DNA from 3 places in the Tardiphaga sp. vice154 genome. Region 3 is predicted to be linked to each of the others. Evidence: predicted binding sites of a transcription regulator. Region 3 holds the regulator's gene; each other region holds the start of a gene.
The links. Region 3 encodes LexA, which represses DNA repair genes until DNA is damaged. Its sites were predicted from a motif close to TGTTCNNNNTGTGTTCNG; they were not measured.
Positions count from the first base shown of each region.

Region 1 (4,171 bases), 540 kb from region 3:
GAAGCGACCGGCCTCGTAGCCGCGCGCCTTGGATTCCGGCAGGCCGGCGAACCATTCGCGGATCGGCGTGAAGGCGCCGGTATAGGTCGCGGGGTTGGAGCGCGGCGTGCGGCCGATCGGCGACTGGTCGATCTCGATGATCTTGTCGATGTGCTCGAGCCCCTCGATGCGGTCGTGCGGGGCGGCGCCCTCGCTGGCATTGTTGAGTTTTCGCGCGATCGCCTTGTAGAGCGTGTCGATCAGCAGCGTCGACTTGCCGCCGCCGGAGACGCCGGTGACGGCGGTGAACAGCCCCAGCGGGATCTCCGCCGAGACGTTCTTCAGATTGTTGCCGCGGGCGTTGATCACCTTGATGGTGCGGCGATGGTTCGGCGGCCGGCGCACCGGCACCGGCACCGACATCTCGCCGGTGAGATATTTTCCGGTCAGCGAATTCGGATTGGCCATCACCTGCTTCGGCGTGCCCTGCGCCACGATATGGCCGCCATGCGTGCCGGCGCCCGGGCCGACGTCGACGACGTAGTCGGCGGCGAGCACGGCGTCCTCGTCATGCTCGACCACGATCACGGTGTTGCCGAGGTCGCGCAGCCGGCGCAGCGTATCGAGCAGCCGCGCATTGTCGCGCTGGTGCAGGCCGATCGAGGGCTCATCCAGCACGTAGAGCACGCCGGTGAGGCCGGAGCCGATCTGCGACGCGAGGCGAATGCGCTGGCTTTCGCCGCCCGACAGCGTGCCGGAGGCGCGCGCCAGTGTCAGATAGTTGAGGCCGACGTCGAGCAGGAAGGAAAGGCGCTCGCGGATCTCCTTCAGGATGCGCAGCGCGATCTCGTTCTGCTGCTTGTTGAGCATGGTGGGTACGGTGGCGAACCATTCGCCGGCCTTGCGCACCGACATTTCCGAGATCTCGCCGACATGCTTGCCGCCGATCTTGACGGAGAGCGCCTCCGGCTTCAGCCGGTAGCCCGAGCAGGCGTCGCACGGCACGTCGGAAAAATACTTGCCGAGCTCTTCGCGCGCCCATTCGCTTTCGGTCTCGCGGAAGCGGCGATCGATATTGGTGACGACGCCCTCGAACGGCTTCTTGGTGTCGTAGGCGCGCACGCCGTCCTCGTAGGAGAACTTGATCTCGTCGTCGCCGGAACCATGCAGGATGGCGTTCTGCGTCTTCTTCGGCAGATCTTTCCACTTGGTGTCGAGCGTGAACTTGTAGAACTTGCCGAGCGCCGTCAGGGTCTGGATGTAATAGGGCGACGATGACTTCGCCCATGGCGCGATCGCGCCCTTGCGTAGCGTCAGGTCCTTGTCGGGGATCACCAGCTCGGCATCGATGGTCTGCTCGACGCCGAGGCCGCCGCATTTCGGGCAGGCGCCGTAGGGGTTGTTGAACGAGAACAGCCGCGGTTCGATCTCGGGGATGGTGAAGCCCGAGACGGGGCAGGCGAATTTCTCCGAAAACAGGATGCGCTCGGCGCCGGTCTTGTCGTGGATCTTGGCGACCTTCTTGTCGGCCTTCTTGTTGTCTTCGACAGGCGCGGACGGCGGCGCGTCGGCATATTCGATCACGGCCAGACCTTCGGCCAGTTTCAGCGCGGTCTCGAAGCTCTCGGCGAGGCGCTGGCCGATATCCGGGCGCACCACGATCCGATCGACGACGACGTCGATGTCGTGCGGAAATTTCTTGTCGAGCACCGGGGCCTCGGCCAGTTCATGAAAGCTGCCGTCGATCTTGATGCGCTGGAATCCCTTCTTGAGGTATTCCGCCATCTCCTTGCGATATTCGCCCTTGCGGCCGCGCACCACCGGCGCCAGCAGATAGAGCCGTGTGCCTTCCGGCAGCGCCAGCACACGGTCGACCATCATCGACACGGTCTGGCTCTCGATCGGCAGGCCGGTGGCCGGCGAGTAGGGCACGCCGACCCGCGCCCAGAGCAGGCGCATATAGTCGTAGATCTCGGTGACGGTGCCGACCGTCGAGCGCGGATTTTTCGAGGTGGTCTTCTGCTCGATGGAAATGGCGGGCGACAGGCCGTCGATCTGGTCGACGTCCGGCTTCTGCATCATTTCCAGGAACTGGCGGGCATAGGCAGACAGCGATTCGACGTAGCGGCGCTGGCCCTCGGCATAGATCGTGTCAAAAGCCAGCGAGGACTTGCCGGAGCCGGACAGGCCGGTGAACACCACCAGCTTGTCGCGCGGGATCTCGAGATCGACGTTCTTCAGATTGTGCTCGCGCGCGCCGCGGATGGTAATGTTGCGCAGCGCCGAGCCGACCGGCTGCCGCTTGGCCTTGATGATCTCGTCCATGACAAATCCCCGGCGCATCAGGCGCGCCGAATCCGGGCTGGTATCGCCGGGCATGCCGGGATCAAACGCCAATTGACTGACTTCGGAACATAGGAAGAACGAGGGGAGATTTCCAGTGCCCGGCGAAAATCATCAACGGATTGTTGGCGATCGGGTTGCAGGGGTGGGCAGGACGACCGCGTCCCCGCAAACAGAAAGGCCGGCTCGAGAGCCGGCCTTCGTATCGAAACTGCGGTTGGCTCAGTAGCGGCCGACGGCGGGGCCGCCCCAGCGGTAGTTGATGCGGGCGGTGACAAGATCGACATCGCCGCTGATCCGGTCGTTGGCGTAGAAGACGCCAGCCGGGGTGGTGAAGCGGGCATCGCGGCCATCGAGGAAGATGTGGTCATAGGCCACCGCGAACGACCAGTTCGGGGTGAAGCCATATTCCAGCCCGACGCCGATCACGCCGCCCCAGCGGGTGTTGCTGCTGGCCGTCGCCAACAGCAATCCCGTTGCGGCGTTGACCGAGGAGTACTCCTCATTGACCACGGCGGCGCCGCCCTTCACGTACAGCAGCGTGTTGTTCCAGGCATAGCCGATCTGACCGGTGAACAGCCCGAAGGCATCGATCTTGGAGCGGTTCGCGATCAGCGGGAACGGGGTGCTGACATTTCTGCCCTTGAAGTCAGCCCAGTTGCCCTGGGCTTCCAGGCCGTAGACCCAGGAAGCGTTCTGCCAACGGTAGCCGATCTGGCCGCCCGCGGTGCCGCCGTCGGCGTCGTGACAGCCTTCGCCGACGTTAGCCGCGCCGGTCGGAACGCCCGCAACGGTCGACGGGATGAAATCCCAGCACTTGCTGGCCGAGCCGTAGCCGCCGTTACCGCCGATGTAGAAACCCGACCAGTCATAGACCGCGGCGATCATCGGCGGCGCTTTGGTATAGGTCCGCCGGGCGAGGTCGGCGGCGGAAGCAGAAGTCGCTGTGCCCAAGGCAGCCAGTGCGACGGTGGCGAGGAAAAGTTTTTTCATTTCAAATTCTCCTGTTCATGTCGCTTCGTTCCCCCGAAGCGATCCCCAAGGCGCGAGCGCCGTATTCGACTCCATCGCGAACTTTGTACCTTAGAGTTGCAGCGCTGTCCGTCACCGCAAAGCCACAGTCGCCGCGGAAATGGCGCGGCTTCTAAGTTAATGAACTATTTCGCATTTTTCTTCGCACTGCAGTGAGGTGTTACGTCAATACTGCTGTCCGAAATGTCAGAAGTCGCTGCGGTGCGCGAATATCCATAAGTCAAGCCGGGCGTTTTGATAGTACGGCCTTGGCTTAAGAACAAAAATAGAACATAGTGGCGCCGATCGCCGGGGATAAGTCGGGGATCGGCGACCTGTCGGGATGCCGGACCGTATAGGATGATGCCGCAGCGGTTGCGGACCGGCCTTGTGGCTGGCGCGATAGCGCAACAGCAATTTCAGTGTGAGTTCAGGAGAGCGGTATGGCGGGCAGCGTAAACAAGGTGATTCTGGTCGGTAATCTGGGCAAGGACCCGGAAGTGCGCCGGATGCAGAACGGCAACCCGGTCGTCAATCTCACCATCGCTACGTCCGACACCTGGCGCGACAAGGCGAGCGGCGAACGCAAGGAAAAGACCGAGTGGCACCGCGTGGTGATCTTCAGCGAGGGTCTCGCCAAGGTCGCCGAGCAGTATCTCAAGAAGGGCGCCAAGGTGTATATCGAAGGCGCGCTGCAGACCCGGAAGTGGACCGATCCGCAGGGCGTCGAGAAGTACTCGACCGAGATCGTGCTGCAGGGCTTCAACTCGACGCTGACGATGCTGGACGGCCGCGCCGGCGGCGGGGCAGGCGCGGGCGGCGGCGGTGACAGCTATGG
Region 1 covers NZ_CP041399.1:3,273,211-3,277,381, reverse strand. Annotated here, with positions in the region: gene uvrA (excinuclease ABC subunit UvrA) at 1-2,304, opposite strand, end outside; gene FIU28_RS15260 (outer membrane protein) at 2,545-3,315, opposite strand; gene FIU28_RS15255 (single-stranded DNA-binding protein) at 3,777-4,171, shown strand, end outside.
Region 1: the regulator LexA is predicted to act here: its motif matches at 2,388-2,405, upstream of uvrA (excinuclease ABC subunit UvrA).

Region 2 (4,171 bases), 2.4 Mb from region 3:
TTCGGCTCGCTCTACGACATGTTCGCCGTCACCTTCAAGGAGCAGTGGGTGATCCAGCGCTTCCTCCCGGAAGTGAAGCACGGCGACAAGCGCATCATCCTGATCGACGGCGAATTCGCCGGTGCCGTGAACCGCGTGCCGGCCGAAGATGATCTGCGCTCCAACATGGTGCGCGGCGGGGCGGCGAAAGAGACCGAGCTGTCGCCGCGCGAGCGCGAGATCTGCGAGCGCGTGGGACCCGCACTACGCGAGCGCGGTCTGCTGTTCGTCGGCATCGACGTGATCGATGGCCACCTCACCGAGATCAATGTCACGTCACCGACCGGCATCCGCGCCATCGCCAAGCTCGGCGGCCCGAACGTCGCGGCGAAGTTCTGGGACGTCGTGGAAGCGAAGCGTCGCTGAGTAGATCGCCGCCTCCCCCCCCTTCAAAAGGGGAGGGTGAAGAAGCAGCGTCATCGCAACGCCGATAAACGTGAATATGCGGGTACGCACGGAATCGGGAGCCGGTGGTCGTCCCGTCGCGGCGCACGCCGCGCCGCCTCAGGCGGCGTGAGGCTGGCAGGGTCGGCTGGCGCGCTGGCCGGAGCCGGGCTGGTGGATCCGGAACGTGCCGCGGCCGGCGTTCTTGGCGGCGTAGAGCGCGGCATCGGCCATCGCGAATAGCTGCGTCGGCGTGCAGTCGTCGACCATTGCGACGCCGACCGAGGCGCCGAGCTGCAGCGGGCGACCGCGAAACAGCACCGGGCGTTCCATCTCCGCGACGATCGCCGCGGCGATCTGCGATATATCTGCAAGAGAAAGCTGCGTTCCGAGCATGACGGCGAATTCGTCGCCACCGATCCGCGCCACGAGGTCAGCGCCGGCGCAGATGTCGCCGATGCGCTCAGCCGCCTCGCGCAGGCACTCGTCGCCGGCGGCGTGGCCGCAACTGTCGTTGACCGACTTGAACTCGTCGAGGTCGATCAAGAGCAGCGCACCGAATGGCTTGGTCGCCCGGATGGCGCCCAGTTCGGCCAGTTTCGCCTGAAACCGGCTGCGGTTCGCCAGCCCGGTCATGGCGTCGAACTCGGCGAGGTAGCGGTTGCGGTCCGCCATGATCTTCTCTTCGGTGATGTCCTGCTTCATGCCGAAGATCCGCACCGCGACGCCATCGACGCATTCCACCGTGGCGGTGATCCGGATCCAGCGCCGGTTGCCGCGGGGGGTGACGATCTCGGTCTCCAGGCTGAAGCCAGTGCGGTCCTCGATCGCCTGGTTGCGCGCCTGGCTCAGCGCGCGCAGCGACTCCTCCGGATAGCATTGCAGCGTCACGGCGCGGTCGAGCGGCGTGCCGCGCTCCTGGTCGAAGAGATCGTAGACGACGTCGGTCCAGACCAGCGATTCATCGGCCAGCGTGCATTCCCAGACCCCGATCCGGGCCGCCTTGGAGGAACGATCGAAGATCTTCTGGCTGTGCGCGAGCGAGGCGGCTTGCTCGGCAATCAACGCGTTCTGCGCCGCCAATTGCTCCCGCAGGGAAGCAATCAGCTCGGCGTCACCGGCGGTATCCGAAGGCCTGGGCAATGGATCGGACATTTCAGTAGGGCTTCAGGGAGGTGCTATTGTCCGGCGAGCGTCGCATGGCCGCTTTAACAAAATCTTTACAAAATGATCGCGCGACTCCGCGCCGCACCAATCTCTGAACGTTCACTCAACGTTCTTGCCAACCCGCAACCTTCGGTTACTATTGCCTTGGCTGGGGAGCTTGAGATGGTACAGCGCGTATCTACCGTCGCATTCGAGGGCATCGAGGCCCGCGCCGTCGACGTTCAGGTCCAGGTCGTGCCCGGCCTGCCAAATTTCCTGATCGTCGGGCTGCCGGACAAGGCAGTGTCGGAAGCGCGCGAGCGGGTGCGGGCGGCGCTGGTCGCCTCCGGGCTGGCGCTGCCGGCGCGGCGCATCATCGTCAATCTGGCGCCGGCGGATCTGCCGAAGGAGGGCAGCCATTACGACCTGCCGATCGCGCTCGGGCTGATGGGCGTGATCGGCGCGATTCCGGCCGACGCCCTGGCCGGCTTCACGGTGCTCGGCGAACTCGGCCTCGACGGGTCGATCGCGCCGGTCGCGGGCGTACTGCCGGCGGCGATCGGCGCCAATGCGCGCGACGAGGGCCTGATCTGCCCGGCCGCCTGCGGCGCCGAGGCGGCGTGGGCGAGCCCCGATATCGAGATCATCGCGGCCTCCTCGCTGATCCAGCTCGCCAACCATTTCAAGGGCACCCAGGTGCTGTCACGGCCACAGCCGAAAATGTATGAGCGCGAAACCGCGCTACTCGACCTGCGCGATATCAAGGGCCAGGAGAGCGCCAAGCGCGCGCTGGAAATTGCCGCGGCAGGCGGCCATCATTTGCTGATGGCCGGCTCGCCCGGCGCCGGCAAGTCGATGCTGGCGGCGCGATTGCCGTCGATCCTGCCGCCACTGTCGCCGACCGAATTGCTGGAAGTATCGATGATCGCCTCGGTGGCCGGCGAGATCAAGGACGGCGCGCTGACCGCGCGGCGGCCATTCCGCGCGCCGCACCACTCTGCGAGCATGGCCGCGCTGACCGGCGGCGGCATGCGCGCCCGGCCCGGCGAAATCTCGCTGGCGCATCACGGCGTCCTGTTTCTCGACGAACTGCCGGAATTCGATCCGCGCGTGCTGGATTCGCTGCGCGCGCCGATGGAGAATGGCGAGGTCGCGGTGTCGCGCGCCAACCACCGCGTCACCTATCCCGCGCGCTTCATGCTGGTCGCGGCGATGAATCCGTGCCGCTGCGGCCACGCCTTCGAGCCGGGCTACGCCTGCCACCGCGGCCGCATCGAGCGTTGCACCGGAGACTATCAATCGCGCATTTCCGGGCCCTTGATGGACCGCATCGATCTGCGCATCGAGGTGCCGGCCGTGACCGCCGCCGACCTGATCCTGCCGCCGCCGGCCGAAGGCTCCGCCGAAGTGGCCGCCCGCGTCAAAGCCGCGCGCGATATCCAGGCGGCGCGCTATGCCGCGGCGGGGCTGAGGAACATCCGCACCAATGCGACGGCACCGGCCGCGGTGCTGGAAGCGGTGGCGCAGCCGGATGCGGCGGGGCTGGCGCTGCTGCGCGATGCCGCCGTCACCATGAAACTGTCTGCGCGCGGCTATCATCGCGTGCTGCGCGTCGCCCGCACGCTCGCCGATCTCGACGGCGCCGACATGATCGGCCGGCTGCATCTCGCCGAATCGCTGTCGTACCGCGCGCTCGCCGACGATTCCCGCCGCGCGGCGTAACGCCGGAACACGCGACCTGTGGAATGCACCACCGCTTGCGAGGGCAACCCGATCGAGGTTGAGGCGGAGTTACCGTCAACTCGATGGTAACGAGTTTCCTTTACGCTTCGCTCACCATAGCCCGCATTTCCGGGGCCAAGGGCGAGTGCCGCGTCATGTTGCGTTTGAAGATTCTGGCTTCCACCCTTCCGCTGCTGCTGGCCGCGGTTTTTGCGCGCAGCGATTTCGCGGCCTCGCATCCCTGTATCGCCACCGCCGAAGGCTCGGTGCAGCTGGCGACCGTGCCGTGGCAGGCGGCAAGCTACGTCGCCTTCACCGACGATCCCGGCCAGGCGACCGTGCGGGTGCAGATCGTCGACAGCGCCGACGCCGCAGACTTTGCCATGGTCGATGATATCGACAGCGCGGATGCGGGCGCCTGCGCCGTCACCGCCGCGACGCGCTTCATCGCGATTTCCCCGGCCATCGCCGCAACCGCGACCGCGCCGGTGATCTATCTGTCCGGCGACGGCGACGCCGACTACCGGATCTTCGTGCAGTCCCGCAGCTTCACGCCGCGCGATGCCGCGGCCCTGATCGTCGCCGCCCGTGCCGGCCACGGCCGGATGGCGCAGGCCGCGCTGTAGCCCGTTAGCCAATCGCTAACCACCCTGTCATCGGTTGGTAGCGGCGGCTGCGCTCCGCAAGCACTTGGCAAGGTCATCCGCCCATTGTCCCCAAGTCCGTGCGCCGTGTCCCGCGTGCGCGCGGAGGCCGGCCCATCGATGCCGGCAGGTGGGGTGGATCGGTGACAGGACGGGTTTTTCGGATCAAGGCTCGGTGGCGCCGCTTTGCGCGACGCCATCCCCGGCTGGTGGCCGCGGTCCGCAGCTTCCTGATG
Region 2 covers NZ_CP041399.1:346,398-350,568, reverse strand. Annotated here, with positions in the region: gene gshB (glutathione synthase) at 1-405, shown strand, start outside; gene FIU28_RS01555 (sensor domain-containing diguanylate cyclase) at 544-1,578, opposite strand; gene FIU28_RS01550 (YifB family Mg chelatase-like AAA ATPase) at 1,753-3,291, shown strand; gene FIU28_RS01545 (hypothetical protein) at 3,447-3,917, shown strand; gene FIU28_RS01540 (ATP-binding protein) at 4,079-4,171, shown strand, end outside.
Region 2: the regulator LexA is predicted to act here: its motif matches at 1,687-1,704, upstream of FIU28_RS01550 (YifB family Mg chelatase-like AAA ATPase).

Region 3 (4,171 bases):
CTGATGCGGCAGGCAGATGTTACGGCCGCGACCAAGGCGCTGCTGAAACGCGCGGCGTGAGTCGCATCCTTGCTTTCTTCCCTTCTCCCCTTGTGGGAGAAGGTGGCGCCGACGAAGTCGGCGTCGGATGAGGGGGAGCTGCGGAGTGCAACACACGCCCCCTCACCCGCCCGCGCTATCGCGCGGCCACCCTCTCCCACAAGGGGAGAGGGGAAGAAAGAGCAGCGGCGCGCAAGTCCGTTTTGCAAAGACAGGATCCAAAGTCATGGCCGGCAAGAAATCGAGGCGCACCGCGAGCGACGCCCCCGCCCTCACCCACATCGATTCCGCCGGCGAGGCGCGCATGGTCGATGTCTCCGACAAGCCGGCAACGGAGCGTCTCGCCGTCGCCGAAGGCCTGGTGATCATGAGCAAGGCGACGCTGGAACTGATCGTCTCCGGCAACGCCAAGAAGGGCGACGTGCTCGGCACCGCTCGGATCGCCGGCATCATGGCGGCCAAGCGCACCTCCGACCTGATCCCGCTGTGCCATCCCCTGATGCTGTCGAAGGTCACGCTCGATATCACGCCGGACAAGAAGTTGCCGGGCTGCCGGGTCCGCGCGTCCGTGAAGGTCTCGGGCAACACCGGCGTCGAGATGGAAGCTCTGACCGCGGTTTCGATCGCGTGCCTCACGATCTACGACATGATCAAGGCCGTCGAGCGCGGCGTCCGCATCGAAGGCCTTCATCTCGTCGAAAAGAAGGGTGGCAAGTCGGGCCATTATCTGGTCACCGACAACGACGCCGATTGATCACGACGCCTGGAGATTGACTGATGGCCCTGATGCCGGTTGCCGACGCGATGGCTGCCATTCTCGCGGGCGCCGACGCCCTGCCCGAGGAAATGGTGCCGCTGGAGGCGGCGTACCACCGCGTGCTGGCGCGCGACATCGCCTCCAATCGGACGCAGCCGCCGCAGCCGATGTCGGCGATGGACGGCTATGCGGTGCGCGCCGCCGATGCCGTGATGGGCGCGCGGCTCACGGTGATCGGTGAGGTCGCCGCCGGCCGGCCGTTCGAGCGCGCGCTGGCCGCCGGCGAGGCGCTGCGCATCTTCACCGGCGGCGTCGTGCCGGACGGTGCCGACGCCATCGTGATCCAGGAAGACACTTCGCGCGACGGCGCCGTCGTCCTCATCAACGAAGCCGCCACCGTGGCGAAGCACATCCGCGCGGCCGGCATCGATTTCGCTGAAGGCGACGTTCTGCTGCGCGCCGGGCAGCGCCTCACCGATCGCGATCTGTCGCTCGCCGCCGGCATGAACCACCCCGAACTGCCGGTGCGCCGCCGCCCGGTGATCGCCGTACTCGCCACCGGCGACGAACTGGTGCTGCCCGGCGCCATCCCCGGCCCCGGCCAGATCGTCCTGTCCAACGGCTTTGCGCTTCGCGCCCTGGCGCGCGCCGAAGGCGCCGAGGTGATCGATCTCGGCATCGCCGCCGACACGCTGGAATCGACCGCCTCGGCGATCCAGCGTGCGATCGACGCAGGCGCCGATATCCTCGTCACTACCGGTGGCGCCTCGGTCGGCGACCACGATCTGGTCAAGCCCTCGCTGGAGGCCGCCGGCGTCGAGATGGCGTTCTGGAAGATCGCGATGCGGCCGGGCAAGCCGATGATGAACGGACGGCGCGGCGCGATGCGGGTGATCGGCCTGCCCGGCAATCCGGTGTCGTCCTATGTCTGCGCCTTCCTGTTCATGGTGCCGTTGATTCGCGCGCTGTCCGGCCGCGCGCAGGTCGCCCATGCCATCGAATCGGGTCGGGTCGGTCGCGATCTTGCCGCCAATGATCAGCGCGAAGATTATCTGCGCGCGGTGCTGACGCCGGGCGACGACGGTAGCGTGATCGCGACGGCGGTATCCAGGCAGGACTCCTCCTTGTTGGGAAATCTCGCTGCCGCGCAAGGACTTCTGATCCGTCGGCCGTTCGCTGTGGCGGCGCCCAAGGGTTCGCTTTGCGAGTTTGTGCGATTGCCGATCTGAGCCCTCTTGCGGTTTTGTTGACCGGAATTTAAGCGTTGCGGAACACATATGGAACAGATAGTGTTCGTTCATGATTTGTTTCGAGATGTCGTGGCTTTGCCCGGTCCTGAAACCGACGATGATGATGCGGCGGCTGATCCCGTCAACCAAGGATGGCTCCAGATGCTCACGCGCAAACAGTATGAACTTCTGAAATTCATCGACCAAAGGCTCAAGGAAGCCGGCGTGCCGCCGTCCTTCGACGAGATGAAGGACGCGCTCGACCTGCGCTCCAAATCCGGTATCCACCGCCTCATCACGGCGCTTGAAGAGCGCGGCTTCATCCGCCGGCTGCCGAACCGGGCGCGCGCCATCGAAGTCATCAAGCTGCCCGAACTCGGCGGCGCCGCAGCACCTGCCACCGGCCGCCGTGGCTTCACGCCCAGCGTCATCGAAGGCACGCTCGGCAAGGTGCGACCCTTGTCGACCGGCAATGGCAACAACAACGGCAACGGCGATTACGAGGAAGACAGCCGCCGCTCGGTGGCCGTCCCGGTGATGGGCCGCATCGCCGCGGGTACGCCGATCGAGGCGCTGCAGACCCGCAGCCACACCATCAGCGTACCCCCCGACATGCTCGGCACCGGCGAGCACTACGCGCTGGAAGTGCGCGGTGACTCGATGCAGGACGCCGGCATCCTCGATGGCGACATGGCGCTGATCCAGAAAAACGAGAGCGCCGATACCGGCGACATCGTGGTCGCGCTGATCGACGAGGAGGAAGCCACCTTGAAGCGCTTCCGCCGCCGCGGCGCCTCGATCGCGCTGGAGCCCGCTAACGACGCCTACGAAGTCCGCATCCTGCCGCCGAACCGGGTTCGCATCCAGGGCAAGCTGGTCGGGATCTATCGCCGCTACTGAGCAGCGGAATCATCGGCCTGCACGTCGGCTTCGGCCGGCGTCGCATCGACCGGGCGGTTGCCCCGTCCTGCAGCGCTTGATGGTTCGGCGGCATCAGGCACTGCGCCCGACCACGGCCGGTTGACGCCTTTCGGCCGGACGGCGGTGGTTGCAAATCCGTCGCCGCTTCGGCGCAAAATCAGTGCGCCGCTGGCCCGCAGGGTTTCCGCATCGATCACCTTTGCGGCGCAATTGGCCGGCGGCTGATTTGACGTGACGATCAGCACCGCTTGCGCGCAGTCATCGGCAAAAGCGTCGGGCTGCAGCGCCAGCGCAACCAGAGCCCCATCGGCCAGCGCCGCGACGCATCCCGCGACATCGCATGCCACGCCGTGGCCGAGCGACGCCTCATTCGGCAGCCGCGGATCGGCGTCGGCCCCGAGCCACTCTTTCTGCAAAAACGTATCCTTGGTGCTGCGCATCCATTGCAGCCGTCCATCGCGGCCGCGAACCGCGACGTGGTGGCCGTCATTTGATATCAACACGTCCGGCATCTTGACCGTGAGCACCGCGGCAATCGATAGCGCCAGCACACCGGCGCCGATCCAGCGCAGCGGCGTGCGCAGCAGCCCGAGCAGGATGATCCCCAGCGTCGCGGCGATCAGCGGCCCCTGCCCGAACGCGGCGACCCGTCCGATGGCTCCCGGCAAGGCCGCGACCCATTGCGTCACCACGATCATCCATTGGATGCCGACATCCATCAGCCGCCAGAACACGCCGTCGAAACCGAACGGCATCGCGGCCAGCCCGAGCAGTCCGGCCGGCATCACCAGCACGGAGACCACCGGCATCGCCAGCAGATTGGCGAAAACGCCATACGGCGTCACGCGGTGAAAATGAAACGCCGCATAGGGCGTGGTGGCGAGGCCGGCGACCAGCGACGCCAGCGTCAGCAGGATGATCTCGCGACCGCCCCAGAGCGCGGCGCGCGCCGTTGCGGAATGGTCCGGCGATGCCAAGAGGACCGGCACGCCGCCCTGCACCAGCGCCACCAGTCCCAATGTCGCGGCAAACGACATCTGGAAGCTCGGATGCACCAAGGCTTCCGGCATCGCGACCAGCACGATCATCGCCGCCACCGCCAACGTGCGAAAGGTGATGGCGCGGCGATCGACCATGATCGCGAGCAGCACCACCGCCGTCATGAAGAACGATCTCTGCGTCGCCACCTCCGCGCCCGACAGCAACAGATAGAACAGCGCCGCGG
Region 3 covers NZ_CP041399.1:2,731,272-2,735,442, reverse strand. Annotated here, with positions in the region: gene trpC (indole-3-glycerol phosphate synthase TrpC) at 1-60, shown strand, start outside; gene moaC (cyclic pyranopterin monophosphate synthase MoaC) at 266-793, shown strand; gene FIU28_RS12765 (molybdopterin molybdotransferase MoeA) at 817-2,025, shown strand; gene lexA (transcriptional repressor LexA) at 2,188-2,925, shown strand; gene FIU28_RS12755 (ComEC/Rec2 family competence protein) at 2,919-4,171, opposite strand, start outside.